2 regions of the Ochrobactrum sp. P6BSIII genome follow, and region 1 is predicted to be linked to the other one. Evidence: predicted binding sites of a transcription regulator. Region 1 holds the regulator's gene; the other holds the start of a gene.
What was found. The regulator PhoB, encoded in region 1, activates phosphate uptake and scavenging genes when phosphate is short. The targets are predictions, from matches to a motif close to TGTCATNNANCTGTCAT.
Positions count from the first base shown of each region.

Region 2: FHW00_RS00010 (LTA synthase family protein) is a predicted target of PhoB. The motif match lies at 12,787-12,803, and genes of this name have one in related genera.

Region 1 covers NZ_JACGXB010000001.1:274,327-289,632, forward strand. Annotated here, with positions in the region: gene miaB (tRNA (N6-isopentenyl adenosine(37)-C2)-methylthiotransferase MiaB) at 1-1,277, opposite strand, end outside; gene FHW00_RS01215 (lysophospholipid acyltransferase family protein) at 1,369-2,172, opposite strand; gene rimI (ribosomal protein S18-alanine N-acetyltransferase) at 2,169-2,669, opposite strand; gene tsaB (tRNA (adenosine(37)-N6)-threonylcarbamoyltransferase complex dimerization subunit type 1 TsaB) at 2,673-3,362, opposite strand; gene dps (DNA starvation/stationary phase protection protein Dps) at 3,686-4,183, shown strand; gene FHW00_RS01235 (aminopeptidase) at 4,255-5,508, opposite strand; gene FHW00_RS01240 (hypothetical protein) at 5,681-5,953, shown strand; gene FHW00_RS01245 (cell wall hydrolase) at 6,033-6,980, opposite strand; gene FHW00_RS01250 (hypothetical protein) at 7,037-7,222, shown strand; gene phoB (phosphate regulon transcriptional regulator PhoB) at 7,616-8,302, opposite strand; gene phoU (phosphate signaling complex protein PhoU) at 8,448-9,170, opposite strand; gene pstB (phosphate ABC transporter ATP-binding protein PstB) at 9,266-10,039, opposite strand; gene pstA (phosphate ABC transporter permease PstA) at 10,103-11,422, opposite strand; gene pstC (phosphate ABC transporter permease subunit PstC) at 11,422-12,915, opposite strand; gene FHW00_RS01280 (PstS family phosphate ABC transporter substrate-binding protein) at 13,072-14,118, opposite strand; gene FHW00_RS01285 (aminotransferase) at 14,291-15,306, opposite strand, start outside.
Region 2 covers NZ_JACGXB010000001.1:2-15,307, reverse strand. Annotated here, with positions in the region: tRNA gene FHW00_RS00060 (tRNA-Pro) at 32-108, shown strand; gene FHW00_RS00055 (Crp/Fnr family transcriptional regulator) at 169-930, opposite strand; gene FHW00_RS00050 (response regulator transcription factor) at 1,191-1,916, shown strand; gene FHW00_RS00045 (DeoR/GlpR family DNA-binding transcription regulator) at 2,118-2,909, shown strand; gene glpD (glycerol-3-phosphate dehydrogenase) at 3,055-4,590, shown strand; gene FHW00_RS00035 (GAF domain-containing protein) at 5,038-6,006, shown strand; gene adh (aldehyde dehydrogenase) at 6,157-7,674, shown strand; gene adhP (alcohol dehydrogenase AdhP) at 8,179-9,213, shown strand; gene FHW00_RS00020 (DUF779 domain-containing protein) at 9,288-9,686, shown strand; gene FHW00_RS00015 (LacI family DNA-binding transcriptional regulator) at 9,809-10,831, shown strand; gene FHW00_RS00010 (LTA synthase family protein) at 10,841-12,748, opposite strand; gene FHW00_RS00005 (ABC transporter ATP-binding protein) at 12,940-14,742, opposite strand.

The DNA.
Region 1 (15,306 bases):
ACCATCTGTCCTGACTGACGGCCGGGCTTTTCCAACAGCACGTCCATCTCGCGACCGATCATGGATTCCTGGAACGCATATTGCTGTTCCGACAGCAAAGCCTGAAGGCGCTGGAGCCGCTCGTCCTTCACCGCTTCTTCCACATGATCAGGCAGATCCGCGCCGGGCGTGCCGGGTCGCGGCGAATATTTGAACGAATAGGCCTGCGCATAATTGACGTCGCGCACCAGCTGCATCGTATCCTCGAAATCCTGATCGGTTTCGCCAGGGAAACCGACAATGAAATCGCCCGACAGCGCCATATCCGGACGCACCTCACGGATGCGCTCGATCAGGCGTCGATATTCGTCCGCCTTGTGACGGCGGTTCATCGCCTTGAGAATACGGTCCGAGCCGGACTGTACCGGCAGATGCAGATAAGGCATCAGCTGGCGCAGGTCGCGATGGGCAGCGATCAGACTGTCATCCATATCGCGTGGATGGCTGGTCGTGTAACGCAGGCGCGCCACGCCCGGAATGCGTGCGAGGCGGAACAGCAATTCGCCCAGCCCCCATTCGCGGCCATCGTCGCCCTCGCCATGCCAGGCATTGACGTTCTGGCCGAGCAGGGTCAGTTCCCGAACACCGCTATCGGCAAGGCGTTCAGCTTCCGCCACGATCTGCCTGACGCTGCGCGAGACTTCAGAGCCACGCGTATAGGGCACCACGCAGAAGGTGCAGAACTTGTCGCAACCTTCCTGCACCGTCAGAAAAGCGGAAACGCCGCGCTTGCGGGTTTCTTCACGCTTCGGCGACGGCAGATGCTCGAACTTGTCTTCAAGCGCATATTCAGTCTCGACAACCTTTTCGCCGCCCCGAACACGCGCCAGTGCATTGGGCAGGCGATGATAGGTCTGCGGTCCAATCACCAGATCGACATTCGGCGCACGGCGCAGAATTTCATGCCCTTCGGCCTGTGCCACGCAACCTGCAACACCGATGGTCAATTCCTTGCCATTGGCTTCGCGCGCGTCCTTCATCTTGCGCAGGCGTCCCAGCGCAGAATAGAGCTTCTCCGACGCTTTCTCGCGAATATGGCAGGTGTTCAGCAGCACCAGATCGGCATCATCCGGCGTATCGGTCGCGACATAGCCTTCCGCTGCAAGGCTGTCGGCCATGCGCTGGCTGTCATACACATTCATCTGGCAGCCGTAGGTTTTGACAAAAACCTTGCGTGCATTTGGACGCGTATCGGCGTGTTCTGCCGCTGGCACAATATCGGTGATGTTTTCGCTCATGCGGGGCTATCTACAGCTTTTGTCGCCGCATTGGAAGGTGACAAACTGAACGGCTTTTTCGCTATCGCATTTTCGGGCGCAAAGTCGCGCACTAATCGTCGGCAATCTCGCGGCCCAGAAGCCCACTTTGCAATAGCGCCCTCACCCGGCCTTCCATGGTGCGGGCCAGCATCTTGCGGTCTGTGGCTGCCGTAACAACCATCGGCTCGCCGAAGCGGATTTCAACATCAATGGCGCCTTCGCGCAGGATGCCTTTCAGATGCGGCATCAGCTCGACATCGCCGGGCCAGGAGGCAATCGGGCGAAAGTAACGCCCCATGGCCATGCCATGCACGCCGGTATAGGCGATGGCGACCGGCTGGACCAGTACTTCCCGCACACCGGCTTCCTTGATCGCCGCATGGGCAGCGCCGAAGAGAGCGGTCTTGAATGGCAAGACCCGATTGCCGTCGGATGTTGTGCCTTCGGGAAACAGCACCATCGCGTCCCCCTCGCTCATCCGTGTCGCAATTTCTGAGGTTTGTTCGCCGGTTTTGCCGCGCCGTTCGCGCTCGACAAAAACAGTCCGCTGCAAAACAGCAAACATGCCGAAAATCGGCCAGTTGCGCACCTCGGACTTGGCGATGAAGGACACTTGCCCGACCGAGGACAGAACAACAATGTCGCTCCAGGACGTATGATTGGCGACGAGCAACAACGGGCGACCGCGATGCATTTCACCGACCGTGCGCACCCGAAAGCCGAACAGTCGCGCAATCATGCGGTGGAATGTGTTGGGCAGGCTGCGTTTCCAACCATTCTTGAGCTTGAGAAACACATATTGGACCGGGATCAGCGACAGGCTCAGCATGACCATGGCCGCGAGAACGAGAAAGACCCGGATCGCGCCGATCATTGCGGTCTCTTCAGATCGCGCCGCAGAACGAGCGCCGCTGAGCGTCCATTGGTGGTTTCGTAATAGGCCGGGCGATCGCCGACCTTCTGGAAGCCGAGACGACGGTATAGCGCCTGCGCAGCGACATTGGCTTCATCGACTTCGAGAAACAGTGTTTCAGCCCGTTCCTGATAGAGATAGCGCAACACCGCATCCATCAGCGCCCGGCCGACACCCTGTCGCTGCACGTCGCGTGAAACCGCGATGGTGAGGATTTCCGCCTCACCGGCCACCAGCCGCGCCAGCACGAAACCGCAGGCGTCATTGGGCTTGCCTTCCGCACGGGCGACAAAGCCGAAAACCGTATCCTGCGCGATCAGCGAGCGAAAATCGTCGGAACTCCAGCCATGATGAAAGGCGACGGCATGAATCCGCTGGATCGCATGGCTGTCCTGTGCGCTTAAAGCTTCCACTGAAACCTGTCGGCGTCCGAAGCGACCGAATGGCAAGCCCATCATCGGCTATTCTCCGGCCTGCCTGCGTGGCAATGCAAACCCCACCTGCGGCTTGGCATCAGGCCCGCGCATATAAAGCGGCTTCGGCGCATCACCGGGTGCGCGCGTGGCTGCCAGACGGGCGAAAGTGGCAATAGCGGCGGTCGGTTCGATGGGACCGAGCGCAAACTTGCCGCCCAAAGCCTCGTTAATCGATCTTGCCGCCGATCCGGCCAGCACGGTTTCGAGGGGCGCATTGCCTGCAAAGGCTTCCGCTTCTTCCCGCGACAAAACCGATGGCTTGGACAGAGCAGCACCATTAGCGTCGAATGTCTGCCCATAAATCTCGCCGCGATGCGCGTCGAGCAGGATCGTCACCGGCTTGCCCGGCACTCGTGCAAGTGTCTCGTTAGCCAGCGCCTCGAATGCCGTCACGCCAATGGCCGGGCAGCCGAGCGCCAGCGCAAAGCCTCGCGCCGCCGAAACACCAATACGAACGCCCGTGAAAGAACCGGGGCCGATATTCACCGCCACACGGTCGATATCCTTTATCGTGACGCCCGCTTCCGTCAGTGCACGCCCGACATAATCCATCAGCACTTCTGCATGCCCCTTGCCAATATTCTCACTGACCTGAGCAAGAACGACATCGCGGCCAGCGTCATAGACGGCTGCGGCGCAGTAGGAAGCGGCGGTATCGAGGGCGAGTATCTTCATGCACTTCCGGGTAAATGAGAATTGGTCCCGCGACAAGCCTAACCGTAATGAGCCGACACCAAATCACTCTCAAAGACCAGTGGTTCTTACGATTTTCGGCATTTCCTGCGGAACAAAATCCCCCGGCAGGCGTTATCTCGCCGGGTGCGGGAAGGTCTTGTTGTTGCCTTTGCGACAGCAAGTTTTGCTGCAATACGGGCCTTTTACAGATTTGACGGTGCCGTTTGTGCGTCTTTTCGACCGCCCCCACGCTGGCGATTTCCCCAATCGCTGCGAGCTGGCCAATCGCTCGCGCCTGATTGTGCAAAGGATATGAGGATAAAATGTCCAATAAGTCGACGCATGCAACCCGCAACGATCTTCCTTCCAATACCAAGACGACCATGATCGCGCTTCTGAACGAAAATCTGGCTGCGACCATTGATCTTGCGCTGATCACCAAGCAGGCGCATTGGAACCTCAAGGGGCCGCAATTCATCGCAGTGCACGAGATGCTCGACGGCTTCAGGACCGAACTCGACGATCACATCGACACCATTGCCGAACGCGCGGTTCAGCTTGGCGGCACAGCCTATGGCACGTCCCAGATCGTCGTGAAGGAGACGAAACTGAAGCCGTATCCGACCGATATTTATGCGGTTCACGATCATCTGGGCGCGCTGATTGAACGTTATGGCGATGTCGCCAACCTGTTGCGCAAATCGATCAAGGATTCGGACGAAGCGGGCGACGACAACACGGCGGATATTTTCACCGCCGCATCACGCTCGCTGGACAAGGCGCTTTGGTTCCTCGAAGCCCATGTGCAGGAAAAGAACTGAGGCTTACCCTCAAACAGTCAAACAAAAGGCCGGGAAAAATCCCGGCCTTTTCAATTTCTGCTAGCCAGCTCTTAGCTGGCCCATTCGCCGCGACGCATCACCGGCTCGCGGCTGCCATCGGGCTTGATGCCGTCGACATCGATTTCACCGGAACCGATCATCCAGTCGATATGGATGAGGCTGGAATTGCCGCCCTGCGCCTTGATCTGTTCCGGCGTCAGCTTGGCGCCGTCGATGAAGCACTTGGAATAGCACTGGCCAAGCGCGATATGGCTCGCGGCGTTTTCATCGAAAAGCGTGTTGTAGAACAGAAGGCCGCTTTGCGAGATCGGCGAGGAGTGCGGCACCAGCGCCACTTCACCCAGCCTGCGCGCGCCTTCATCCGTGTCGAGCACTTTCGACAGCACTTCTTCGCCGCGGGTCGCTTTGGCTTCGACGATACGGCCCGCCTCGAAACGCACTGCGATGTTTTCGATCAGCGTACCCTGATGCGACAAAGGCTTGGTGCTGGCGACATAGCCATCGACGCGCAAGGCATGCGGCGTGGTGAAAACCTCTTCCGTCGGAATATTCGGATTGCAGGTAATGCCGTTCTTGGCCGTCGACGCGCCACCATGCCACTCGTGACCATCGGCAAGCCCAACCGTCAGATCCGTGCCCGGACCCTTGAAGTTCAGGGCGCTATAAGCCTTGCCGTTCAGGAAGCGGGTGCGGGTGCGAAGCGCTGCATTATGCGCGGCCCATGCACCAATCGGATCTTCCACATCAACGCGCGAAGCGGCGAAGATGGCCTCCGCCAGCTTGCGGGTCGCCACCTCTTCCGGCTCATTGGGGAACATCAGCTGCGCCCATGCCGCATTCGGATAGGAAACGATGTTCCAGTTGATGTCGAAACCGGCGATCTTTTCCAGCGCTGGCTGATAGGCCTTGGAGTTGGCGCGATTGGCGCGCGAGACCTTGGCGGCGTCCTGGCTGGACAGAAGCATCGGATTGTCGGCAGCAATCGCAAGACGCGCCGCACCTTCCGAATAAGCCTTGGCCATGCCCTCATAGAGCCAGGTCGAAGCACGGTCAAAGCTCGCATCCGGCGCATTTTCATAGCGAGCCAGCGCAATCTGGTCATCGGCGAAGAACGGCGTCACCAGACCCGCGCCCGCCTTATAGGCATGTTTGGCAATCAGTCGAACCAGCGGCAAGGCAACAACAGGCGCCGTGATGATCAGATCCTGCCCCTCGCGCAATTGCAGGCCGACGCGAACGGCTACTTCAGCCAGACGTTCGAGCTTTACCGGATCGATGACGGGATTTTGCATATCGTGAGCCATGGGCTGCGGACCTCTTTGATGCGAAAGCGCCTCCCTCAAGAAAGGGGGCGCCATGAAAGAATCACTTCTGTACACTCGCCGCCAGTTTATCAGATGGCGCAATTAAACCACGTTCTTTTCAGGATATGGTCTATACTCGATGCTGCGGTCAGCGATATGGAAAGCAAAGAGAATGAACAAGAAAGCGCTTGTATTATTGGGACTTGCAGGCCTGCTGGCCGGTTGTGTCACCATGACGCCGGAAGAGCGCCGCGCTGCCGATGAACGGACATGTCTCGGCTATGGTTTCAAGCCTCGGACCGACGCATTTGCCAACTGTCTGCAACGGCTCGATCTCGACCGCCGGGCGGATCGCCGCGCATGGGAAAACCGCGTCGATTTTTACGACCGGCCAATCATGCTCTATCAGCCGATCTATCGTCCGGTCGTAGTTCGCCCCCGCTAATTACGGCAGATTGCGGGGCTCAAATGAAAATGCGGGCCAATCGGAAAGATTAGCCCGCACCGAAGCTGTTCAAATCAACTTATAGAGGCGTTTCTGGACGATCCTGCGACAGAAGCAGCGCGCCGATTGCATCGGCCTGCTTCTGGTCTGCTGCGGCATAGCCGAGCGTTTGCGGCTGGCTGGCAGGCGCAGACGTATCGAATTGCGGCTGGTAGGACGCGACCTGCTGAATCTGCGGCTGTGCCTGCGCTACACCATTCTGGTGCGAGAGGCGATTGCCACGTGCCTGCGGGCCAAGGCCGCTGCCCCGTATAGAGGTTTCCATCTTTGCGGCATCCGCCAGCGCGACCTGTACGGTGGGCGCTGCTTCCGGCACGGGTCCGGCCTGTGGCAGCGTCACGTCATAAGACGGATCTTGCGGCGTGGATGGCGACTGCGGCGAATAGGCGAGAGCCAGATTGTATGGCTCCTGCGGCACCGGGTTCTGCAACGAACCGTCGCGATTGCGCTTCTCGTAGAACGAATTACCGCCGGCAACCAGCACGTAATGCATGTTGTCATACGGGAATGACAGGCCAGCCGTGTGGAAGAACATGGCGTTCTTCAGCTTCGGATGGCGCTGGCCCTTCAGCACAGCATCGGCTGCGGCCTGAACGTCGGGCAGTTTGCCCGATTCCATCTTGCGGCTGAGCACGCCGGGCGCGAACTGGTTCTTCTGGCCAACAACGCCACAGATCGTATCCGGATAACGGCCCGATGCGAGGCGGTTCATGACGACCGTACCAACGGCCATCAGACCATCAGGGCTGGAACGGTTCGATTCGAAGAACATTGCGCGCTCGAGGCACTCCTTGTCCTTCGCCGTGTAGGTATAGGTCTTGACGCCGTTAACCGACTTGACGTGGCTTACAGCCGCCGTCTTCTCAGTCTTGGCTGTGGTGCCGGTCGTCGTGCAGCCCGTCACTACGAAGGGCGCTACGAGCAGTCCTGCCAATACAGGCAGCTTCCAATTACCAGCGCGCGTCAACGGCTCAGTCTCATATTCAGGACCCTTAACTGAAGCAGTCGATCCGAAGGCCAATAATGACCAGTGCGGGTCTAGCTGCGGTGCAAGTCAAAGCAAGCGAAGATCAAAAATCAAACAACCTGCCGTCGCTCGTCTTCTTCAAGGTTTTGGAATTTTTAGGCCAAAAAAAGGCAATGGGTCAAATTCCGAAATTGCTGAAACCATCGAAACGGCTGCAAATGAAACCCGAATCACGAGCGTAATTACCCACACAAACCATTCAAAACTATTAATAATTTCTTAATGAACCTAGAGAAAAGAGATAAACCTTTGATTTGATGGAAATCATAGTTCCCCAATACAGGCCACATCGCTGCCTTAATTCGCAACTGCTGTAAAATTTTGATATATCTTGCTTCATCGGGCTGGGAAAATCTGCGGCGTAACTGTTTTAGCAAGTCCTGCGCCGGTTCCTTCAACTTTGATGCAAGCTGCGTAACATTCCGTGAGATTGGCCATTTTAGGGCTTTTCAGCGCCTCATCTGGCCGAATCGGGTGGCTTGAGCAACTGGCAAAACGGGCACGTCCAAAAGTGATCGAGCCCGCCTTTCGGTCACGAAAGACGGGCTCAAAGAGCAGTTTTTATCGAAGTTCAATCAGCCGAAAGAATAACCGGCGCCGCGTACCGTGCGGATCGGATCGAGCGCGCGACCCAAGTTGATAGCCTTGCGCAGGCGTCCGACATGGACGTCGACGGTGCGATCATCGACATAAATGTCCGGTCCCCAGACACCATCGAGAAGCTGGCTGCGTGAGAACACGCGACCCGGCGACATCATGAAATATTCCAGCAGGCGGAACTCCGTCGGTCCAAGACGAACTTCCTTTTCCTTGCGGTAAACACGATGCTGCTGGCGGTCGAGCACCAGGTCACCGACCTTCAGCACATGCGACAGCAGGCTTGGATTGGCGCGACGCAGCATGGCCTTGACGCGAGCCAGAAGCTCAGGGGTAGAGAACGGCTTCACCACGTAATCGTCAGCACCGACGCTCAAGCCGCGAACGCGTTCGCTTTCCTCACCGCGAGCGGTCAGCATGATGACCGGCAAACGTTCCGTTTCCGGCCACTGGCGCAGACGGCGGCACAGTTCGATGCCGGATACGCCAGGAAGCATCCAATCGAGGATGAGAAGATCCGGTACGTTCTCGCGCAGCGCGATTTCAGCCTCGTCGCCGCGTAGCATCGTATCCACCTGATAGCCCTCAGCCTCAAGATTATAGCGCAGCAGAACGCTCAGCGCTTCTTCGTCTTCCACCACAGCGATTTTGGGTACCTGTGACATCCAATATTCCCTATTAAAATCCGGCGAGCGGAAGATACACGTCCCCCCATCGACCGCGTGTCGCCGCGCTATTCACTCATTCTCCACCGCATTTGGAGCACCTTTCGGCAAAGCCGTCCTGATGTGCTCCAAACGCAGCGCTTACTCAGGGCTTGCGTGCCTCATCCACGACGATGCCGTGGCTCAGGTCTTCCTTCGGTCGTTCGGCAGGCATCTGCAGGCCGGTCACGATGTAATAGACGGTCTCCGCGATGTTGGTCGCATGGTCGCCGATGCGCTCGATATTCTTGGCGCAGAACAGAAGATGCGTGCAGGCAGAAATATTGCGCGGATCTTCCATCATATAGGTGAGCAGCTCACGGAACAGCGAGGTGTACATGGCGTCGATCTCGTCGTCGCGATCACGCACGACATTGATCTGCTGCACCGAGCGCGACGCATAGGCGTCGAGCACGTCTTTCAGCTGGGTCAGCGCCAGTTCGGCCAGAGTTTCAAGGCCACGATAGAGCTTGACCGGCTGGCGGGACTCCGAAACGGCTGCAACGCGCTTGGCAATGTTCTTGCCCAGATCGCCAACACGCTCCAGATCTGCGGAGATACGGATCGAACCGATAATCTCGCGCAGATCGACAGCCATTGGCTGACGCTTGGCGATGATCATCACGGCCTTGTCGTCGATTTCGCGTTCGCTGGCGTCGAGGATCAGGTCGTCGGAAATGACGCGCTGTGCGAGAGCGTTGTCCGCGTTGACAATAGCGGCGACCGACTGTTCGACCATACGTTCCGCATGTCCGCCCATTTCGGCGATCTTGTGGGTGAGAAACTTCAGTTCCTCATCGTAGGAACGAACGGTATGCTGAGACGGCATGGTAGACCTCGTAATATAAATTGCGGGGAAGCCGCACTTCTGTTGGTTCTGGCACAGTCCGCGAGCAAGGGAGACTTGTCCCCTGCCCCAGTCCGTTAGCCAAAGCGTCCGGTGATGTAGTCCTGCGTGCGCTTTTCGGTCGGCGCAGTGAACATCGTTTCCGTATCGCCCACTTCGACCAGATTGCCGAGATGGAACATGGCGGTGCGCTGCGAAACGCGAGCCGCCTGCTGCATGGAGTGGGTGACGATGACGATCGTGTAGTTCTGGCGCAGTTCGTCGATCAGCTCTTCCACCTTTGCCGTGGCAATCGGATCGAGCGCCGAGCAGGGTTCGTCCATCAGAATGACTTCCGGGCTAACCGCAATCGCACGTGCAATGCACAGGCGCTGCTGCTGACCACCGGAAAGACCCGTTCCCGCATCGTGAAGGCGATCCTTCACTTCCTCGAACAGGCTGGCCTTCTGAAGGCTCGTCACGACGATTTCTTCAAGATCGGTCTTGGAGCGGGCCAGACCGTGAATGCGCGGGCCGTAAGCCACGTTCTCGTAGATCGACTTCGGGAACGGGTTCGGCTTCTGGAACACCATGCCGACACGGGCGCGCAGTTCCACCACATCGATCTTCGGATCGTAGATATCCTCATTGTCGAGGGTGATCTTGCCACCGATGCGGCAACCTTCAATCGTGTCGTTCATGCGGTTGAGCGAGCGAAGGAATGTCGACTTGCCGCAGCCGGAAGGACCGATCAGCGCCGTCACCATCTTTTCCGGAACATCCAGATTGACGTCGAAAAGGGCCTGCTTCTCACCATAGAATACGCAAACCTTGTCGCCGCGCATCTTTACGGAACTGGCGTTGGCGTTCATCTTTTCTCCTACGGCTTTCTCGAGAGTACGTTCTGTCATCAAGTTCATAGCTTCGACTCCCGTTTACCAGCGGCGCTCGAACCGGCGGCGCAGAATGATTGCTGCAATGTTCATCACGGCCAGGAACAGAAGCAGGACGATGATAGCGCCGGACGTGCGTTCCACAAAGGCGCGTTCTGCTTCATTGGCCCACATATAGATCTGGACAGGCAAGGCGGTCGCCGGTTCCATCGGAGTGGACGGAACATCCGCCACGAAAGCCACCATACCGATCAGCAGAAGCGGAGCGGTTTCACCAAGCGCATGGGCAAGCCCGATGATGGTGCCCGTCAGAATGCCGGGTGCGGCAAGCGGCAGGACGTGATGGAAGACCATCTGTGTCTTGGAAGCGCCGAGACCAAGCGCTGCGGCGCGGATTGATGGCGGTACGGCGCGAAGAGCGGCGCGCGTTGCGATAATGATCGTCGGCAGCGTCATCAGCGTCAGAACCAGACCGCCGACCAGCGAAGCCGACCGCGGCAGGCCGAAGAAGTTGACGAAAACTGCCAGACCCAACAGACCGAACACGATGGACGGTACGGCTGCGAGGTTGTTGATGTTCACCTCGATCATATCGGTCCAGCGGTTCTTCTTGGCGAACTCTTCCAGATAGATCGATGCGGCGACGCCGATAGGCAGAGCCAGACCCAGCACGATCAGCATCATATAGAGCGAGCCGACCAGCGCCACACCGAGACCGGATGTTTCCGGGCGGCTCGATGCGCCATAGGTGAAGAGGCCGGTATTGAAGGCTTCCTTCATGACGCCTTCTTCCGAAAGCGTCTTCATCCAGCCGATCTGACGGTCAGAAACCTTGCGGTTCGTTTCGGGCACAGTCAGGTCGATCTGCCCCTTGAAGGCGGAATCGATGTCTGCGCCTGCCAGAACCGGAACGGTCTGCGTCGTGCCGATGAGTGACGGATTGTCCATCACCATCTGGCGAAGCTGAATGCGTACGCCATCCGAATAGAAGCGACCGAGATCGCGCATAGCCGGACGGTCCGTGGGTGACACGCCAAGCTTTTCAGCAAGGGCGTTGCGCACCAGAAGCGGATAGTTCGCTGTGATCAGCACATTCGGATCGGTCGCACGCTTGTTGCCCGGATCGATCACCTGCGCTTCAAGCTTCACCGGCAGGTAAAGCGTCGTCTGCCAGAAAGCGGTGTAGCCCTTGGAGAAAACCGAGAACAGCAGCGCGCAGAGAAAGAACACGCCAATGGCGATTGCAGCAATGCCATAGAGGCGGAAGCGGCGTTCGGCGGCATAGCGGCGCTTGAGCCCGATATCGCGGCGCACCGGCTTTGCAGAAACCGCGCCGCTTGCGTTGAAGGTCGTATCGGTCATTATTCGTACTGCTCCCGGTACTTGCGCACGATGTGCAGCGCAAAGATGTTCATGATCAGCGTCAGGACGAAAAGCGTGATGCCGAGCGCAAAGGCAACCAGCGTCTGCGGCGAGTTGAACTCAAGATCGCCGGTCAGCTGATTGACGATTTTCACCGTGATGGTGGTCATCGCGTCGAATGGATTGATATTGATACGTGCCGCAACGCCTGCCGCCAGAACCACGATCATGGTTTCGCCGATGGCGCGTGAGGCTGTCATCAGAAGTGCGCCGACAATGCCCGGCAGAGCCGCAGGCAGCACAACACGCTTGACGGTTTCGGAGCGGGTTGCGCCAAGACCGAGCGAGCCGTCGCGCAGCGTGCGCGGAACGGCAGTGATGATGTCGTCGGAGAGCGACGACACGAAAGGAATGAGCATCACGCCCATGACGAGACCGGCGGTCAGAACGCTCTGCGCCATGATGAAGCCCTGCCCGCCCGCAATCGCGGCGGAAAGGTCACGCAGGAACGGGCCAACCGTCACAAGGGCGAAGAAGCCGTAGACGATACTTGGAATACCGGCCAGAAGCTCCAGCACCGGCTTGACCACCGTGCGCACGCGCGGCGAGGCATATTCGGCCATGTAGATGGCGGCGAACAGGCCAACCGGAACCGCGAACAGCATCGCGACAAGCGCGATATAGAGTGTACCGGCCAGAAGCGGGATCAGACCGAACTGGCCCGTTTCACCACCGGAACCGGCAGCGGCAAAGCGCGGATCCCAGACCGTACCGAAGAAGAAGTCCCAAGGGGAAACAGCCTGAAAGAAGCTGATCGTCTGGAACAGCATCGAGCAGATGATGCCGATGGTTGTCAGAATAGCGATGCCGGAGGCGGCGATCAGCCCCCACAGCACGATACGCTCGACATTGTTGCGGGCGCGCATGCGGCGGTTGATCGTGGAGAGGCCGAAAATCAGACCGGCAACAGCAATGACCAGCGCCACGGCAGCGCCAATAGTATGCGTCAGGTCCGTCGCCTTCTTCAGATAGAGGGCGATGGGCACCATGTAGTCCTGGCCCTCGGTCGCGAGAGCCACGCCCTTATTGCCGAGAACCGTGCGCGCATCCTGATAGTTGGACGGGAAGCTTTCCAGCTCAGCCGGCGTCAGGCGCTCAAGTCCATTGGCGAGACCGCGCACCATACCGAGCTGAAGGCTGCGATTGGTATAGGAACCACCCTCGACCGCATCGGGCAGGCGCGAAGAGGCGCTGTGATCGAGATATACAGACGCTCCGATGGCCCAGACAGCAAGAAACAGAACTGCAGGCAATGCAGAAACGAGGAAAACCCACCAGCCATGATAATGCGGGCGGGAATGCATTTTCTCGGCCGTCGGCCCTTGTGGGGCGACAGGCTGCGCTTTGTCCAGTGCAACAGCGCGCTGACGGCCGATAAAGAAGCCGACTAACCCGATTGCAATGACGCTAACGAGAACCAGAAAGAAGGACATTCAATTTCCCCGGTTGCCCTGAAAAATGCGAAACGACAAAGACATGACCCCTATGACCAGACTGTCAGTTCCGCGCGATTGCGCCTCTCATATTAGAATGGCGCGAAAGGAGAAGAACGCGGGGAGGTTTCATCCCCGCGTTCCACAGTTTTAGTCTTACTTTGCAGCCATCGTCTTGCCGTCGGTGAAGGCAGCGCGCTGTGCTTCGCGCTCTGCGTCCGGAGCCGGAACCAGACCGTATTCAGCGAGCGGGCCGTCAGGACCGATCATCTGATCGTTCAGGAAGAAATCAACATATTCCTTGAGGCCCGGAACGACGCCGAGGTGAGCCTTCTTCACGTAGAAGAACAGCGGGCGCGAAACCGGATATTCACCCGAGGCAACGGTGGCAGCCGACGGCGTGATGTCGTTGACGGTCGCAACCTTCAGCTTGTCGGCGTTGTTTTCGTAGAAGTAGAGGCCGAAAACGCCAACGCCGGTCTTGTTGGAGTCGATGCGAGCCAGCGTTTCAGCATAGTCGCCGTCGATGTCGACAGCCTTGCCGTCCTTGCGAACTGCGATACAGGCCGAAGCGGCAGCCTTGTCGTCGAGACCGGCCTTCTTGATTTCGTCCAGAGCGCCCGAGTGCTTGCAGCCGTCAGCAAGAACCTTTTCTTCGAAAACTTCACGGGTACCGTGCTTTTCGCCCGGGATGTAGGCAGCAATGTCCCAATCCGGCAGGTTCGGGTTGACCTGGTTCCACTTGGTGTTTGGATTGTCGACCAGCTTGCCGTCGACAACAACCTTGGCAGCCAGAGCCTTGTAGACGTCTTCCGGCTTCAGCTTCCAATCCGGACCCTTTGCGTCGGTCGCGAATACGATGCCGTCATAACCGAAGCGCACTTCCTGAACGTCCTTGACGCCAGCGTCGACGCAAGACTTCAGTTCCGTGTCCTTCATGGCGCGCGATGCATTGGCGATATCGATGGTGTTTTCACCGACGCCCTTGCAGAATTCCTTGATACCAGCGCCCGAACCGCCCGATTCAACAACCGGCGTCTTAAAGTTCGGGAAGGTTTCGCCGAAGGTTTCAGCGACGATCTTTGCATAAGGCAGCACGGTCGAGGAACCGGCAACCTGAATCTGATCGCGCGCCTGGGCAGCGGAAACCGACAGAACGGCAGCAATGGCCAGCGCCGCGGTCGAGGAAATCATCTTGTTCATGAGCAGCAGCTCCTGTTGTAAAAAGCCTATGACGATTAGCGTCAGTAGCCGTCTACGCGCTCTATATTACATTCATATGACAGTAATGTTACAGGTTTGTATCAATGCTCCGCGCCACCAATTGTGTGGGGTTTCGCAGGCATTGGAAGAGCTACTGGAACTGTTATGGGAATCAAAGCCGTAGGCGCGGCAGACGGGCTCCCGTGGCCTCAATGCCCGCTACATCGGCATTGGCAAAGGCAAAACGCAGAAAGGCTTCCTGTCCTTCACCGAAGAAGACGCCCGGCAATGTGACAATGCCGAGCGACTTCGCAAGGCGCTCGGCCACCGTCACAGAGGATACACCGTCAAAGGGATGGCGCACGAAGGCAAAATAGGCTCCCACCGCCTCGACGCGCCAGCCATCGACACCCGCCATAACAGAACGAAGTGCTGCCGCCCGGCGCGCAATCTCCTTGCGGTTGTCATTGCGCCAGGCTTCCAGCGGCGCAAGCGCACGGGCAACAGCCACCTGCGGGGCGCGTGTGGCGCAGATTTGCAGATTGTCCATCACCTTGGCGATATTGGACACCATATCGGCACCCGCAACAATCGCCCCCAGACGATGCCCCGGAATGCAGAAGGATTTTGAGAAACTATAGAGCTGGATCAGATGCGATGGCCAGTCGGCCTCGCCAAACAGCCCATGCGGCGCTTCATCGGCATTCGGCAGAAAATCGCGATAGGTTTCGTCTAGGATCAGCCATGTGCCGTTGGCGCGGCAGAGCGCGTAAATCTGGCCAAGCAGTTCCGGCGGATAGACCGCGCCAGTCGGATTGTTCGGAGAAACCAGCGTCAGCGCCTTCACACCGGGATGCAGCGCCGCCCGCACATCCTCGACCGTCGGCACAAAGCCATTCTCCGCACGGCATGGAAATGAAGCTGGCTTGATGCCGAGCATTTCCAGCGAAGAGCGGTGGTTGAAATAGAACGGATCGGTCGTCAGCACCGTATCGCCGCTGCCAGCCACGCACATGATGGCTGCAATGAAAGCCTGATTGCACCCAGATGTAACATGCACATTGTGCGCTTCAATCGATGCACCATAAAGCGAAGCGACATGTGCGGCATAAGCCTGACGCAGCACCGCCTCGCCTTGGATCGGTCCGTAGCCAACGCAGGCGAGCGATCCCGCCGCCTCGCCCAGAA
Region 2 (15,306 bases), 270 kb from region 1:
GGTCGCACCGTCTGGTTGCGACCAACTGGTTCGGAGTGTAGCGCAGCCTGGTAGCGCACCTCGTTCGGGACGAGGGGGTCGGAGGTTCGAATCCTCTCACTCCGACCATTCAGATGCTGGAAGCTGTTCCCGATTTTCCAGAAACCTCTTCTCTTCACGAATATGTGTTTATCGCTTTCGGTCGAAAACCGACATGCGCATGAACTCGCCGTCATATTCCGCGAGCGCAACAAGGCGTTGGCGATCGAGGATCTCGACCCGGTTTGAGCGGAAGAGGACAAGCCCTTCCTCGCGCAGATCCCGCAACATGCGATTGAGGTGGATCGGCGTCAGTCCCAACGCATCGGCCAGCTGATATTGCGTCAGGGGACAATAATAGGAATCGGGATCGTCAATGCAGCAGGCTTTGACCCGGTCCGACAATTCCAGCAGCAGATGTGCGGTCCGCACAAAGGCGCTGCGGCGACCGACATTCGTCAGATGCTCGATCAGCATGGCGCGCTGTCGCGACAAAAGCTCGATGAAGATCATTGCCAGACGTGGAACACGCCGGATCGCGCTTTCGAGAGAAGCCAGTGGAATTTCAATGACTTTCATCGGTGTGATGGCGGATATCGTATTGTAGCTATAGCCATCTGCGGTGCGAAGGCCGATGAAATCGCAACGCATCGGAAAGTCGATAATCTGCCTCTGGCCACCGGACAGATCGCGATAGACACAGCCCCAGCCAGACACGACCATATGCACGTTTCTGACGCGCTCACCCTGTTCTATGATGACGGTATCGGTGGTAAAATTGTTTTCCGTGATGACAAGAGAAGCCAAAGCACCAATCGCATGCGCATCAAGGTCCGCCAGAATCGGAGAAGATTCCAGTAAGTCGATCAGCACCCCCACCGAAGGTGCCGCAATGCCTCTGCCACTATGCATAACACTTCCGTACTAAACGAAAGATATAGTTTTATATCTTCCTACTGTTTAAGTCGCTCTTACGGACAACATAAATTTTCGAACTTGCTAACATAAATTAATGACACGATTGCTTTGAGGTAGCAATATTAGCCTATGGAATGGCGGGAATTCGTCAATATAAGTCATAAGCATCATTTAAATACCGATCTTGCGGCGGGGCAGGACCGGCGGATCACTGTGTAGGAGTTAGTAAACCTTCGTGCCGGGGAGACGCGCCGATGTTGGATGCCAGGGGTGCCAGTCTGTGGGCTGTACCGAAAGAAAGAGACAATGGAGCGGTTGGTGTCGGCGTTCTGCCGAACAGTGACCGCCATTTGCTACTCGTATGCAAAAGCAATCTGGAGCGGGAGTGCCTTTTCAACGGCCTCCTGATGAATGGGCTGAAAATGCCGGTGACGTGCTACGCCTTTGTAGAGCAGGCGAAGGCGTTCAACGGCAGTGCTGTCATTTTGCTGCATATCGGCGCCAAGCGGCTTGCCGATCCGTTCTTCTCCGAAGAAATCCGCTCCCTCGTGGAAATGTGGTCACCATCGCCGATTGTGCTTCTCGCCGAACGTGAGGAGTGGGCGCAGGTGGTGCGGGCCATGGAAATCGGCGCCAGAGGCTATATCCCCACCTCGGTCGATGTTCGTGTTTGCGTCGAGGCCATCCATCTCGCCAGCGCGGGCGGCATGTATATTCCCGCTTCCATGGCCATCAAGTCGCCGCCGCCCGATATCGATGAGGATGTGCTGGGCGAATTGCTGACCGCGCGCGAAATCGAGGTGGTGCATGCGATTCGCATTGGTCGCTCCAACAAGGTGATCGCTTTCGAACTTGGCATGAGCGAAGGCACTGTGAAGGCGCATGTCCATAATATCATGCGCAAGATCGGCGCAGCCAACCGGACCGAAGTGGCCTGCAAGCTGCACAATATGTACAACAGCACTTTGGGCGATGATTGAGCGGTTTCGTTGTCCGTCCGCGATCCCTGTATTCCCGGCTAAAGTATTTCCAGCAAAAGTGCGAAGCGGTTTTGCGTAGGATAATGCGTGAAAACAAAACAGGCTGCGAAAACGGTGCAGATAGGCATAGGCAGTTGCTTTCTCTCCGAAAACAGAGACATTACAGGCTCGCAATTCTAACAAACTCAGCGCGGGCAAAAAATGCAGCTTACCCCTCGTCACAATGCAATTCTGGACCTTGCACGCCGTCAGGGGCAGGTTCTGGTGGACGATCTGGCTGCGGCTTTTGATGTCACGCCGCAAACCGTGCGCAAGGATCTCAACGATCTGTGCCGCGCACGCCTGCTGCGCCGCATTCATGGCGGGGCGCTTTATCCCTCCGGCGTTGAGAATATGGAATATGAGGCCCGCCGCCGGATCGCCGCCAATGAAAAAGAATCGATCGGCAGGGCGGCAGCTGAAATCATCCCCGATGGCGCGTCCCTGTTCATCAATATAGGCACCACGACCGAAGCTGTCAGCCATGCCCTGATCGACCATAGCGAACTGATGGTCATCACCAACAACATCAATGTCGCCAATACGCTTCGTGTGCACACTTCCATCGAAGTGGTCATTGCTGGCGGCGTGGTCCGCTCGTCCGACGGCGGTATTGTGGGTGAGGCGGCAGTGGACTTCATTCGCCAGTTCAAGGTTGATTATGCCATCATCGGTGCTTCGGCCATGGACGAAGACGGTGCGCTGCTCGATTTCGATTTCCGCGAAGTGAAAGTCGCGCAGGCGATTATCGCCAATGCGCGCCACGTTATCCTCGTTTCCGATTCCACCAAGCTGGAACGCACTGCACCGGTGCGCATTGGCCATATTTCGCAGATCAACACCTTCATCACCGACCGCTGCTCCTCGCAGCAGCTGCGTGATCTGTGTGCAGAACATGAGGTTGAGCTGATCGAAACCCTTAATGATAGCGGGGCGGCGACCAAAGCGGGGTAGTTTCGTTTATTTTCGCTTTGCTTTCGTATTAAATAGTTTTATATTCGCTTTGGTGTTCTGAGGCGCGTCGGGTGACGCGCGTTAAAATGAATGTTCGAGCGTCTGTCTGCTGCAAACGCTCTGAAAGCCGCTTTCAAGGTTTGCCATGGCGCAGGAAAAAATATTCGACATTTTCGTTATTGGTGGCGGCATCAACGGATGCGGCATTGCACGCGACGCGATCGGGCGCGGCTTTTCTGTTTTCCTGGCGGAGATGAACGATCTGGCGAGCGGCACTTCTTCCCGCGCCACCAAGCTGATCCATGGCGGTCTGCGTTATCTGGAGCATTACGAGTTTCGTCTGGTGCGCGAGGCGCTGATGGAGCGCGAGGTTCTATGGGCCAATGCGCCGCATATGATCCATCCGATGCGCTTTGTGCTGCCCTATCATAAAGGCGGGGTGCGTCCGGCATGGCTGCTGCGGCTGGGTCTGTTTCTCTACGATCATCTGGGTGGCCGCAAGAAACTCCCGGCGACACGCACGCTGAATATGCGCACTGACCCTGCTGCTCAGCTGCTGAAGCCGCTTTTCACCAAGGCATTCGAATATTCCGATTGCTGGGTCGATGATGCCCGTTTCGTAGCGCTGACCGCGCGCGATGCATCTGACCGTGGCGCGTCCATTCGCACCCGGACCAAGGTCGTGGCCGCACGGCGCGACAGTCAGGGCTGGACAATCACGATTGAGAACGCCGACACCGGACATCAGGAAGAAATCCGCGCACGTCTGCTGGTCAATGCCGCCGGTCCGTGGGCCGATAAGGTTTTGCAGGGTGTCGAAGGTGACCGCCAGTTGCACAATGTGCGTCTGGTGCAGGGTAGCCATATCGTGGTGCGCAAGAAGTTTGCCGATCCGCGCTCTTATTTCTTCCAGAATAATGATGGTCGCATCATCTTTGCGATCCCCTATGAAGATGATTTCACCCTGATCGGAACCACCGATCAGGACTATAAGGGCGATCCCGCCAAGGTGGCGATCACTGAAGCCGAAACAGAATATCTGTGTGCTGCAGCAAGCGAATATTTCGCCGAACCTGTGCGGCGCGAAGATGTGGTCTGGACCTATTCCGGCGTGCGTCCGCTCTATGATGACGGCGCCAGCAAGGCGCAGGAAGCAACGCGCGACTATGTTCTGAAAGACGACGCGCCAGCCGGTCTCGCACCACTCATCAATGTCTTCGGCGGCAAGCTGACGACAGCGCGCAAGCTTGCCGAACATATGCTGGAAAAGATCGAGCATCATCTGGGCAAGAAGGGTGCGCCATGGACCCATGCGGCAGCACTGCCCGGTGGTGATTTCAAGGAAGTTGCTTTCGACAGCGAGTTAAAGAAAGTACAGGCGGCCTATCCATTTCTCACGCCAGTCCATGCCCGCCGCCTGTTCCGGCTCTATGGAACGCGTGTTCATGTGCTGCTCCGCAAGGCCGCATCGCTCGCTGATCTTGGTCGCCATTTCGGCGCTGATCTCTATGAAGCTGAAGTCTCCTATCTCATTGAAAATGAATGGGCTTGCACGGCGGAAGATATTCTGTGGCGTCGCACCAAGCTTGGCTTGCGCCTCAGTGCCGCAGAGGCGGAAGCATTGAATAATTTCATTCAAAACAAAGAAAAAACCTTGTCACCATTTATTGCGGGTTCCTAATAGCAATCAAATGATTGTAATTTTCAATTATTCTTCTTTATGATAGTTTACTCATGTACTTTAAGACTTTTTATACTTAAAAATTTATAAATATTACTTTTAGAATGCGGTGCGGATACTGATCGATTCCTCCCGATACAGCTCGGACTGGTGTATTTTTGTCCGGGTGGCATCAACTAGATTGGTTCCGCACCGTTTATAAAAACACACCTCTCACGAGGTGCATACCTCCTGATAAGTACTAACCTCCCAAAGACCACATTTCACGGCCCGGCGATTATTTCTGCCGGGCCGTCTTTGTTTCTTCGCTTTGACGATGCGCTTGCCAGTTGTGGGGGAACAGGCCATTATCATCAGGAACATGCCCGGCAGACCTTTATAGCGGTTCTGTTGTCCGGGAATGTTCAAGGCGAATTCAGCGGTTCCAGCCTTCCTGGGAGGAGAAAGATGGGTGCACCGCAAGAGAGAGTTCATGCGGACCGTGTTCTGTCCGAAATCCACACCGGCGGTTCTGCCCGCTCGGCGCTGGTGGCGTCATGGCAGCGTTCTGCCGAACTGCACAAGCTCGACCCTGCCGATCCGGGCACCGTGCGCACGCTTTCCGAGAGGGAGTTCCGCACCGCGCATGAGCGGGTGGAGCGGCTGGTCAGCGTGGCGCAGGCTAGTATGGATCGCCTTTACATGGCGGTCGGCGGCGTCGGCTGCTGCGTGCTTCTGGCCGACAGCGAAGGCGTGCCGGTAGAGCGCCGCGGTGCGGCAAGCGACGACGACACGTTCTATCGCTGGGGCCTGTGGACGGGCGCGGTGTGGAGCGAGGAATGCGAAGGCACCAATGGCATCGGCACCTGTATCGTTGAACAGCGTGCGCTCACCATCCATCGCGACCAGCACTTTCATTCACGCAATATCGGGCTGTCCTGCACGGTGGCGCCGATCCACGATCATCAAGGCCGTCTTATGGCTGCGCTTGACGTGTCATCCTGCCGTTCCGATCTGACGGAAGCCTTTGCGCAGCTCATCTCTGTGGCGGTGATCGATGCGGCGCGGCGGATCGAAGCAGAAAACTTCCGGCAGGCTTTTCCAAAGGCCCGCATCATGCTGGCTCCAAGCGTGGACCGCAGCGGCGGCGCTTTGATCGCCGTCGACAAGGATGATCTGGTGATTGGCGCGACACGGGCTGCGCGTCTGGCGCTTGGTCTCGATGATGTGGCGCTGGCAGGCCCGCTGCCTGCTGCCGATATTCTCGGCTGGAATGCCGATCCGCGCGAGGACATGGCGGAGTCGGAACGCGGGGTCATCCTGCGTGCGCTGGCCCGTGCGGAGGGGAATATTTCTGCCGCCGCAGTGCTTCTGGGCATCAGCCGGGCCACGCTGCACCGCAAGCTGAACCGCCTGAAGATCATTCGCCCGCATTGATCCCTTTGCAAAATCACCTGACGCAACTGTCTCAATATTGCGACACATGATCTTGCGAGCGTGAAAACACGGGATGACTCTCCCCCGCTATCGCGCGATCCTCCTTGTCGAAGCGCTGTAGGAGCAGCGTCATTTCGGGAGGAGAATACCATGAATAAGGTTGAATTCAGCCGGACGGTGAAGCCGGCTTTTGCCAAACGTTATGGAAACTTCATCGGCGGCAAATGGGTTGAACCCAAGTCTGGCCGCTATTTCGAAAATACCTCGCCGGTCAATGGTCAGGTTCTGTGCGAAGTGGCACGGTCCGACGCTGCGGATGTTGAAGCAGCGCTTGATGCCGCTCATGCCGCCAAGGATGCATGGGGCCGTACCAGCGCAGCCGAGCGCGCGCTGATCCTTAACCGCATTGCCGACCGCATCGAAGAAAATCTGCCTGCGCTCGCTGCTGCCGAAACATGGGACAATGGCAAGCCGATCCGTGAAACCACCGCTGCGGATCTTCCGCTGGCTGTCGATCACTTCCGCTATTTCGCCGGTGTCATCCGCGCGCAGGAAGGCGGCATTTCGGAAATCGACCACGACACGGTTGCCTATCACTTCCACGAGCCGCTGGGCGTTGTCGGCCAGATCATTCCGTGGAACTTCCCGATCCTGATGGCGGTTTGGAAGCTGGCTCCGGCGCTCGCCGCTGGCAATTGCGTGGTGCTGAAGCCTGCCGAACAGACCCCGGCTTCGATCCTCGTCCTGATGGAACTGATTGCCGATCTTCTGCCAGCTGGCGTGATCAATGTCGTCAATGGCTTCGGTCTTGAAGCGGGCAAGCCGCTGGCATCCAGCCCCCGCATCGCCAAGATCGCATTCACAGGCGAAACCACGACCGGTCGCCTCATCATGCAATATGCCAGCCAGAACCTCATTCCGGTTACGCTGGAACTTGGCGGCAAGTCGCCCAACATCTTCTTCAAGGATGTGGCTGCCGAAGATGACGACTTCCTCGACAAGGCCATTGAAGGCTTCGTCATGTTCGCCCTCAATCAGGGTGAAGTCTGCACATGCCCGAGCCGTGCGCTTGTCCATGAGTCGATCTACGACAAGTTCATGGAAAAGGCGCTGAAGCGTGTGGAAGCCATCGTGCAAGGCGATCCGCTTGATCCGGCAACGATGATCGGCGCGCAGGCCTCGAGCGAGCAGCTTGAGAAGATCCTGAGCTATCTCGACATCGGTCGTCAGGAAGGCGCAGAAGTGCTGACCGGCGGTGAACGCAATGTTCTGCCGGGCGATCTGGCTGGCGGCTATTACGTCAAGCCGACCGTGTTCAAGGGCAACAACAAGATGCGTATCTTCCAGGAAGAAATCTTCGGACCGGTCGTGTCCGTTGCGACCTTCAAGGACGATGCGGAAGCGCTGTCGATTGCCAATGACACGCTCTATGGTCTCGGCGCCGGTATCTGGACCCGTGACGGAACGCGGGCCTATCGCTTCGGTCGCGCTATTCAGGCGGGCCGTGTGTGGACCAACTGCTACCATGCCTATCCGGCCCACGCGGCCTTCGGTGGTTACAAGCAGTCGGGCATCGGTCGCGAAAACCATCTGAAGATGCTGGAGCATTACCAGAACACCAAGAACATGCTGGTGAGCTACAGCCCGAAGAAACTCGGCTTCTTCTAAAGCATGTCGCGGAAAAGTGGGAACCGTTTTTCCGATCACGACATGCGTATAAACTAAGTGCGTTATATTCAGGCTATGGCGGCCTGCAAACGGCATTCTTCTCCGCTTCCGGTGCTCACGTACCTTTAAGTACGCTCCGCTCCGGTTCTCGAAGAACACCATTTTCGGCACGCCATAGCCAGAATCTAATCACCCCTTGTCCTCGTCGCTGGGCGTGCTGCAAAGCGGGGAATTAACGTCTCCGCATTGCGTCTAATCAAAGCGTATTTGCGTCTTCCAGGTCAGTATTGCGTTGGAAGAACGGCATCGGTTCACCCTCCCAGGGGACTGCGAAGGGGCCTGGGCGAAAATGCCCGGGCAACCCTTGAATGGTCCTGAAAGCTGCATTGCGCGGCAAGCTGGACGCGGCACCCGGGTGCGCCATATTCCTGTTACTCATTTCTTCCGACCCGTATCGGGAAACAGCTTGAAAGAAACTCAATTCGATAACGAAGGAGAGACTTCATGGCCAAGACAATGAAAGCAGCAGTGGTACGAGCATTTGGCAAGCCGTTGACAATCGACGAGGTGCCGATACCCGAACCGGGACCGGGACAGATACAGGTTGCCATTCAGGCATCCGGCGTCTGTCACACCGATCTTCATGCCGCCGAAGGCGACTGGCCGGTGAAGCCCAATCCGCCATTTATCCCCGGACATGAGGGCGTGGGTTTCGTGTCGGGCGTGGGTGCTGGCGTCAAGCATGTGAAGGAAGGCGACCGCGTCGGCGTTCCATGGCTTTATACGGCCTGCGGTCATTGCCGCCACTGTCTCGGTGGCTGGGAGACGCTCTGCGAGGAACAGCTCAATACCGGCTATTCGGTCAATGGCGGCTTCGGGCAATATGTGGTTGCTGACCCGAATTTCGTCGGCCATTTGCCGAAGAATGCCGATTTCAACGAAATCGCGCCGGTGCTCTGTGCCGGTGTTACGGTCTATAAGGGCCTCAAGGTGACAGACACCAAACCGGGCGATTGGGTGGTGATTTCCGGCGTCGGTGGCCTTGGCCATATGGCGGTGCAATATGCCAAGGCCATGGGAATGAACGTTGCCGCCGTCGATATCGACGACAAGAAACTCGAACTGGCTCGTAAGCTTGGCGCGACGGTGACGGTCAATGCCAAGACCAACAAGGATCCGGCGGCCTATATCAAGAAGGAAACCGATGGCGGCGCGCAAGGTGTGCTGGTGACAGCGGTTTCGCCCATTGCCTTCGAACAGGCGCTTGGCATGGTGGCGCGCGGCGGCACGGTGGCGCTGAACGGCTTGCCGCCGGGCGATTTTCCGCTGTCAATCTTCAACATGGTGCTGAACGGCGTCACCGTGCGCGGTTCCATCGTCGGCACCCGGCTCGATTTGCAGGAATCGCTCGATTTCGCTGCCGACGGCAAGGTCAAGGCGACCATCCGCACCGAGAAACTGGAAAATGTTAATTCCATCTTCGATGATATGCGCAAGGGCAACATCGAAGGTCGCGTCGTGATGGATCTGACGCAGTAAAGCGTGCAGGATAGACGTTACATATTCTGAACGGGCGGACCTGTTTCGCCCGTTCTCATGCGAGGGAGGAGAGAATGTTGCAAGAAAACCCGCAAAAGGGTTCTGCGAGGAATCCTGAAACGAACGCTGGCGACGACGGCAAGGGCCAGGTCAGCGCCACGCCTGCCGCGCTTGATCTCATTGCCGAATTGCAGGCGGAATATGGGCCGATCATGTTCCATCAGTCGGGCGGCTGTTGCGACGGTTCTTCACCGATGTGCTATCCGCAGGGCGAGTTTGTCGTCGGAGACAATGATGTCAAACTGGGCGAAATTGGCGGCGCGCCGGTCTATATCAGCGGCCCGCAATATGAAGTCTGGAAGCACACTGAACTCATCATTGATGTCGTTCCGGGGCGCGGGGGCATGTTTTCGCTCGATAACGGGCGCGAAGTGCGTTTTCTGACGCGATCCCGCATATGTTCCATTCCCTGAAGCGTTTGGCCTTTTCGTTATCCGACGAACAGGTTAGAGCATTTCCAACAAAAGCGTGTAGCGGTTTTGTGTTTGGGAGTGCGCAAAAATAGCGAACGCTTCGAGGAGGAAGACGATCCCATATGGCTGCAACAGGCAAAAGAGCGACGATACACGATGTGGCGCGTCTGGCAGGCGTGTCGATCAAGACCGTTTCGCGTGTTTACAACGACGAACCGAATGTGCGCGAGGCAATCCGCGAAAAGGTGCGCGAAGTGGGGCAGGAGCTGCGCTATCGGCCCAATGCGGCGGCGCGCAATCTGGTGGAACGACGTTCGCATCTGATCGGTCTTTTCTTCGAAAACCCCAGTTCCAGCTATGTGACGGAATTGCAGATGGGCGCGCTGGAGCGCCTGCGCGGCACGCGCTATCGCCTGCTGATCTTTCCGGTCGAGAACCGCGCCGATATTCGTGGCGCGCTGATCGAAACCGCCCATGCGTCAGGCCTCGACGGCATCATCGTGACGCCGCCCATGTCGGACGATCCGGAAATTTTGCAGGAGCTTTCAGCCTCGGCCATGCCGTTTGCGCGCGTGGCGGGCGACGTCAATGTGCATCCGACCGATAGTGTTTCCATCGACGACGAAGCAGCAACCGTCGACCTGATGGAGTATCTTCTGAAGCTCGGCCACAGGAAGATTGCGATCATCATTGGCGACCCGACCCACCGCTCCGCCGAATTGCGACTGGCCGGTTATCGCCGGGCGCTGGAAGCGGCAGGGATCGAGCGCAATCCCGATTATGAAGCGCAAGGCGGCTTCAGTTTTGCCAGCGGTCTTGTGGCGGGAAAGAAACTTCTGTCACTCGAAAATCGCCCGACGGCGATCTTCGCCTCCAATGACGATATGGCGGCGGCGGTGGTGCAGATGGCGCATGACCACAAACTGTCGGTTCCGGGCGATCTCACCGTGGTCGGTTTCGATGACAGCTCGATTGCCAGCATGGTGTCGCCGCAGATCACCACCGTGCGCCAGCCGATCTTCGAAATGACGCGTGGTGCAGCCGATATGCTGTTGAACCATATCGAGAACGGCCAAACCTCACCGGCCCGAAAGATCGACTACAAGCTGATCATTCGCCAGTCTGCCGGCAAGGCGCCGGTATAAACACCGCGATTAGCTTTGTGACGGGGCCGGGAAGAACCGGTCTCGTGCATAGCTGCTGCCGAAGATCATGTCATATTGCAGCATTTGATAGTCGCGCAGGAGCGGCGCGAAAGGCGGGCGCTGCTGCCAGCCTTCATCGGCATTTTCATCGCCATCGAACACGGCATGCGCATCAACAATGCGGTACTGGTCGTGCAACTGGCGCAGGAAGCCGGTGTAATAGGGATGCTGCATCCCGGCCATTTCGAGTATCTGCATCGGCAGGAAAGCCGGGCTGATCGTGCCGGTGCCGCGTTCCGCGCCGCGCTTGTTCGTCCATAGCACCAGCGGTGTTTCATGCTGGAGAAGCATGTCGGCGGCAGGCGCGATGCGGCTTGCGACGCGATCCTGCATGAAACCGGTTTCGGTATAGACCGGGCCGAGCGGCGGCAGATGATCGCCGAAGAACACCAGAATGGTTTCGCGTTCGCGCTTCGATGCCCATTCCATCAGACGGGCGAGGCTTGCATCGGCATCCATAGCGCCTTGCGAGTAGGTGCGGATCGACTGGCGCACAGCTTCGCTGGCGTCGGTCTGCACATCGAGCTTTGAATCCGGATAGCGGTTGGCCTCATAGGGGCCATGGCCTTGCAGCGAAACAGCAAAGAAGAAAAACGGGTCCTGCTGCTCATCCGCCTCGCGAATGATCTCGGTGGTCAGCGCATCGTCCGAGGCAAGCGTGCCGCGCTTTTCCAACGGCGGCATGTTTTCTTCCGACATGAACTTGTCGAAGCCCATGTTTTCATAGACAGGACCGCGGTTCCAGAACCACTGGCGATAGGGATGGATCGCCCGCGTTGCATAGCCCTGTTCCTTGAAGAAGCTTGCAAGCGATGGCAGCGGACGGCGAATATATTGCTGATAAGGAATGCTGCCCGAAGGCAGGAATGCCTTGGAAAAGCCTGTCAGCGCTTCAAACTCGACATTGGCGGTCATGCCGCCGAATTCCGGTGAGAACACATAGCCGGACTGTTCGGCGCGCACGGTCGGGATCGGATCGGCGCTGAAGGCCACACCCGGCAGACGGGTCGGGTCCCAGAAAGACTCGCTCATGATCATGATGACGTCGGGCTTGCCGGTATCAAGTGCTGCCGGAATGAGCTGCGCTGGCGGTTCAATCGACGCGATGGTTTCCGGTGAATAGCCTTCCGGCGCGAAGACGGTTGCCATTGGCACGTTCAAAATGAAGGCCATGGTGAAACCGTTATGCGCGTAATTTTCCTTCTGGTCCCACATGATGGGCAGAACGCGCAGGCGGTCGCGCGCCAGTGAAAAACTGGAATAGTCGGAAATGAAAGCGAACCAGGCGAGCAGCGGTAGCGCGAAGGCCAGACGAAGCGCGCGACCTTTCCAGGGAATGCGGTCGAAACGACGCCACCAGAAAAGGCTTGCGGCAATCAGCAGCGCAGCGCTGGCAATCAGGAGAAGGGCGATGCCGACAGCGCTCCACGGACGCTCACGCACCAGAAGCGGCAGCAGATCGACGATCTGGCGCGCATAGAGAAAATCGCTCGGATAGAGCGGGTCGCCGAGATAAAGGCTTTTTTCACGCGCAGTCGTCGCGGCGATCAGCGCTAGCGGCCCAACCACGAAAAGCCCGTAATGGATACGCCCGAAAAGCGCGTCGCTGGCGGTCAGCACCACGACGAAGAAGGCAACCGTTGTCCATGCCGGCTTATGCGGGGTGCGGAAAAACTCGATGGCTTCGGCAAACGAACCGCGGAAAATCCACTCGACGGAGAAGACGAGCAGAACGGACAGGACGATGGAGGCAAGCGCAACCCAGACGAAGCGCACTGGCCACGAGACATGCGAAGCGCCGAAAATGGCCGCATCGCTCCAGCGACGTTCGCCCGCGTTTTCCACTACTCCAGACATGTCTTACCTGCTACCATTTCTAAATATGAGAAATTTCGTGTCACATTTCTGTCATGGAAATGTCAAGCCACGGTTGAGCGGCGGGTGATACCGGACGTGATCTGAACGCGCAATGAATAGAAAAAGCCCAATAAAAATAGGGCCGGAAGTGATTCCGGCCCTATTCTTTAAGTGCTGACGATATTCGTCGGTTAAATGACGTCTTCGAGACCCTTGGTCAGCTCCAGCGCCTGCCGTTCGAACAGACGGCGGTAGATGCCGCCCGGCTTGCGGATCAGCGCGTCATGGTCGCCTTCCTCGATGATCTGACCCTTGTCGAAGACAAGCAGCCGGTCGAGTGCGCGCACCGTCGATAGCCGGTGAGCGATGACGAGCGTGGTACGCCCGACCATCAGACGTTCCATCGCCTGCTGGATCAGCACTTCCGATTCCGAGTCGAGGCTGGACGTCGCCTCGTCAAGGATCAGAACCGGCGCATTGGCCAGAAACGCCCGGGCAATGGCCACGCGCTGGCGTTCGCCGCCCGACAGCTTCACGCCGCGTTCACCCACCAGTGTCGCATAGCCCTTCGGCAGCCGGGTGATGAAGTCATGCGCGCTGGCAAGGCGTGCCGCTTCCTCAATCTCGGCCTGTGTCGCGCCGGGACGGGCATAGGCGATGTTCTCGGCCAGTGTGCGGTGAAACAGGATCGGCTCCTGCTGCACGATGGCAATCTGCGACCGCAGCGACGCCTGGGTGACCTCAGCAATGTTCTGACCATCAATGCGGATGGCGCCGTCCGTGACGTCGTAAAGCCGCTGAATCAGCTTCACGAAGGTGGTCTTGCCGGAGCCGGAATGGCCGACAAGGCCGACCCGCTCGCCCGCATCGATCTTGACCGAGAAGTCGCGGTAAAGCGGGTCTTCATGGTTGCCATAATGGAACGTGACATGATCGAATGTGATCTCGCCCGCACCGATCTTGATGGCGGGAGCGCCAGACCTGTCGGCAATGCCATAGGGCTGTGCCTCGATATCGACCAGTTCTTCCATGTCGTTGACCGACCGTTGCAGGTTGCGGATATGCATGCCGACATCGCGCAGATAGCCCTGCAACATGAAGAAGGCTGTCAGAACAAAGGTGATGTCGCCTGCCGTGGCTTTGCCCTGGCTCCAGAGATAGAGCGCAAAGGCAATGACAACACCGCGCATGACCAGAAGGTTCGCGCCCTGAATGAAGCCGTTCAGCGTGCCGATCAGCCATGTGCGGCGCGTGCGACTGCGCCACTTGGTGACGACCTTGGACAGACGAACATCTTCACGGCTTTCCGCGCCGAATGCCTTCACGACAGCGTTGCAGGAGATGGCATCGGCCAGCGAGCCGCCCATGCGCGTGTCCCAGCTATTGGCCAATGTTGCAGCGGGCGCAACAAAGCCAAGCGAAATCACAATCGTGCAGACGATGAACAGCACAGAGCCGATTGCAACCAGCAGCCCCATCAGCGGCCAGTACCACGACAGCAACGCAACCGAGCCAAGCAGCATCAGGATTGACGGCAACAGCGCCACGATCAGCGTGTCATTGAGCAGATCGAGCGCCCACATGGCGCGCGAAACCTTGCGGACTGTTGATCCGGCAAAGGCATTGGCGTGCCAGTCGGTCGAAAACCGCTGCAACTTGTGGAACGAACTTGCCGCCATGTCGCTCATGATCTTCAGGGTGAAGTCGGTGATGACATAGAAGGTCAACTGGCGGGTGATCAGCGCCAGCGCGCCCAGCGCCAGTAGCACGACAAGCGCCTGAATGGCGGCATCCCATGCACCATTATTGCCAAGCGAAAGCGCATCGACCAGCCGCCCTGAATAGAGCGGGGTCAAAACATCTGCGGCTGTTGCAAGCAGCATGCCGATTATCATCAGCGCCAGCCGCAAGGGCTGACTTCGCCAATGGCTGAAAGTGTAGCCGAGGACATTGCGGAACGCAGGTCCCCGGAAATCTAAACGAAACCGAGTCATATCCATATTACCAGCCTGTGCTCGCGCGCAGAACTGGCCCTTGATTGAGAAAACAAAACGATCGGCTCCGGGAGGAGCCGCGAACAGCGGTGGTTTTGGAAAGGTGCTCCGAAGGAGCGATACTCAGCCCGCGAGGCGGGCCGCGGACCTAGCGATTAGAGGCGCCCGCAGAAACACAGGGCACCATTGGGAATGGATAATCGACGCGCATCTCATACCTCCTGCCAGTGTTTCAGATGCGTGCACAATAAATGAGCAAGATTGTTTGCCAAGGCCCTAAATGCAATTTCTGGTTCGCAAGGTGTCGGGTGTGGCAATTTTACAAGAACGTCGATTTTGGGATTTTAAAAGTAATACTTTTCACATTTTCTGCTAAAAGCCCGTTGCAACCTTGCATTCGCTGGTTCGATGCGCGAATGAAAGTGAGATATATCAGGGCCGCACGGCTGATATCGGGAGAGAGAGTTCATATGACAATTCATCAGAATCTGATCGCTGGCGAGTGGGTTGGCGGTGACGGCACTGCCAACATCAATCCGTCCGACACCAATGATGTGGTGGGCA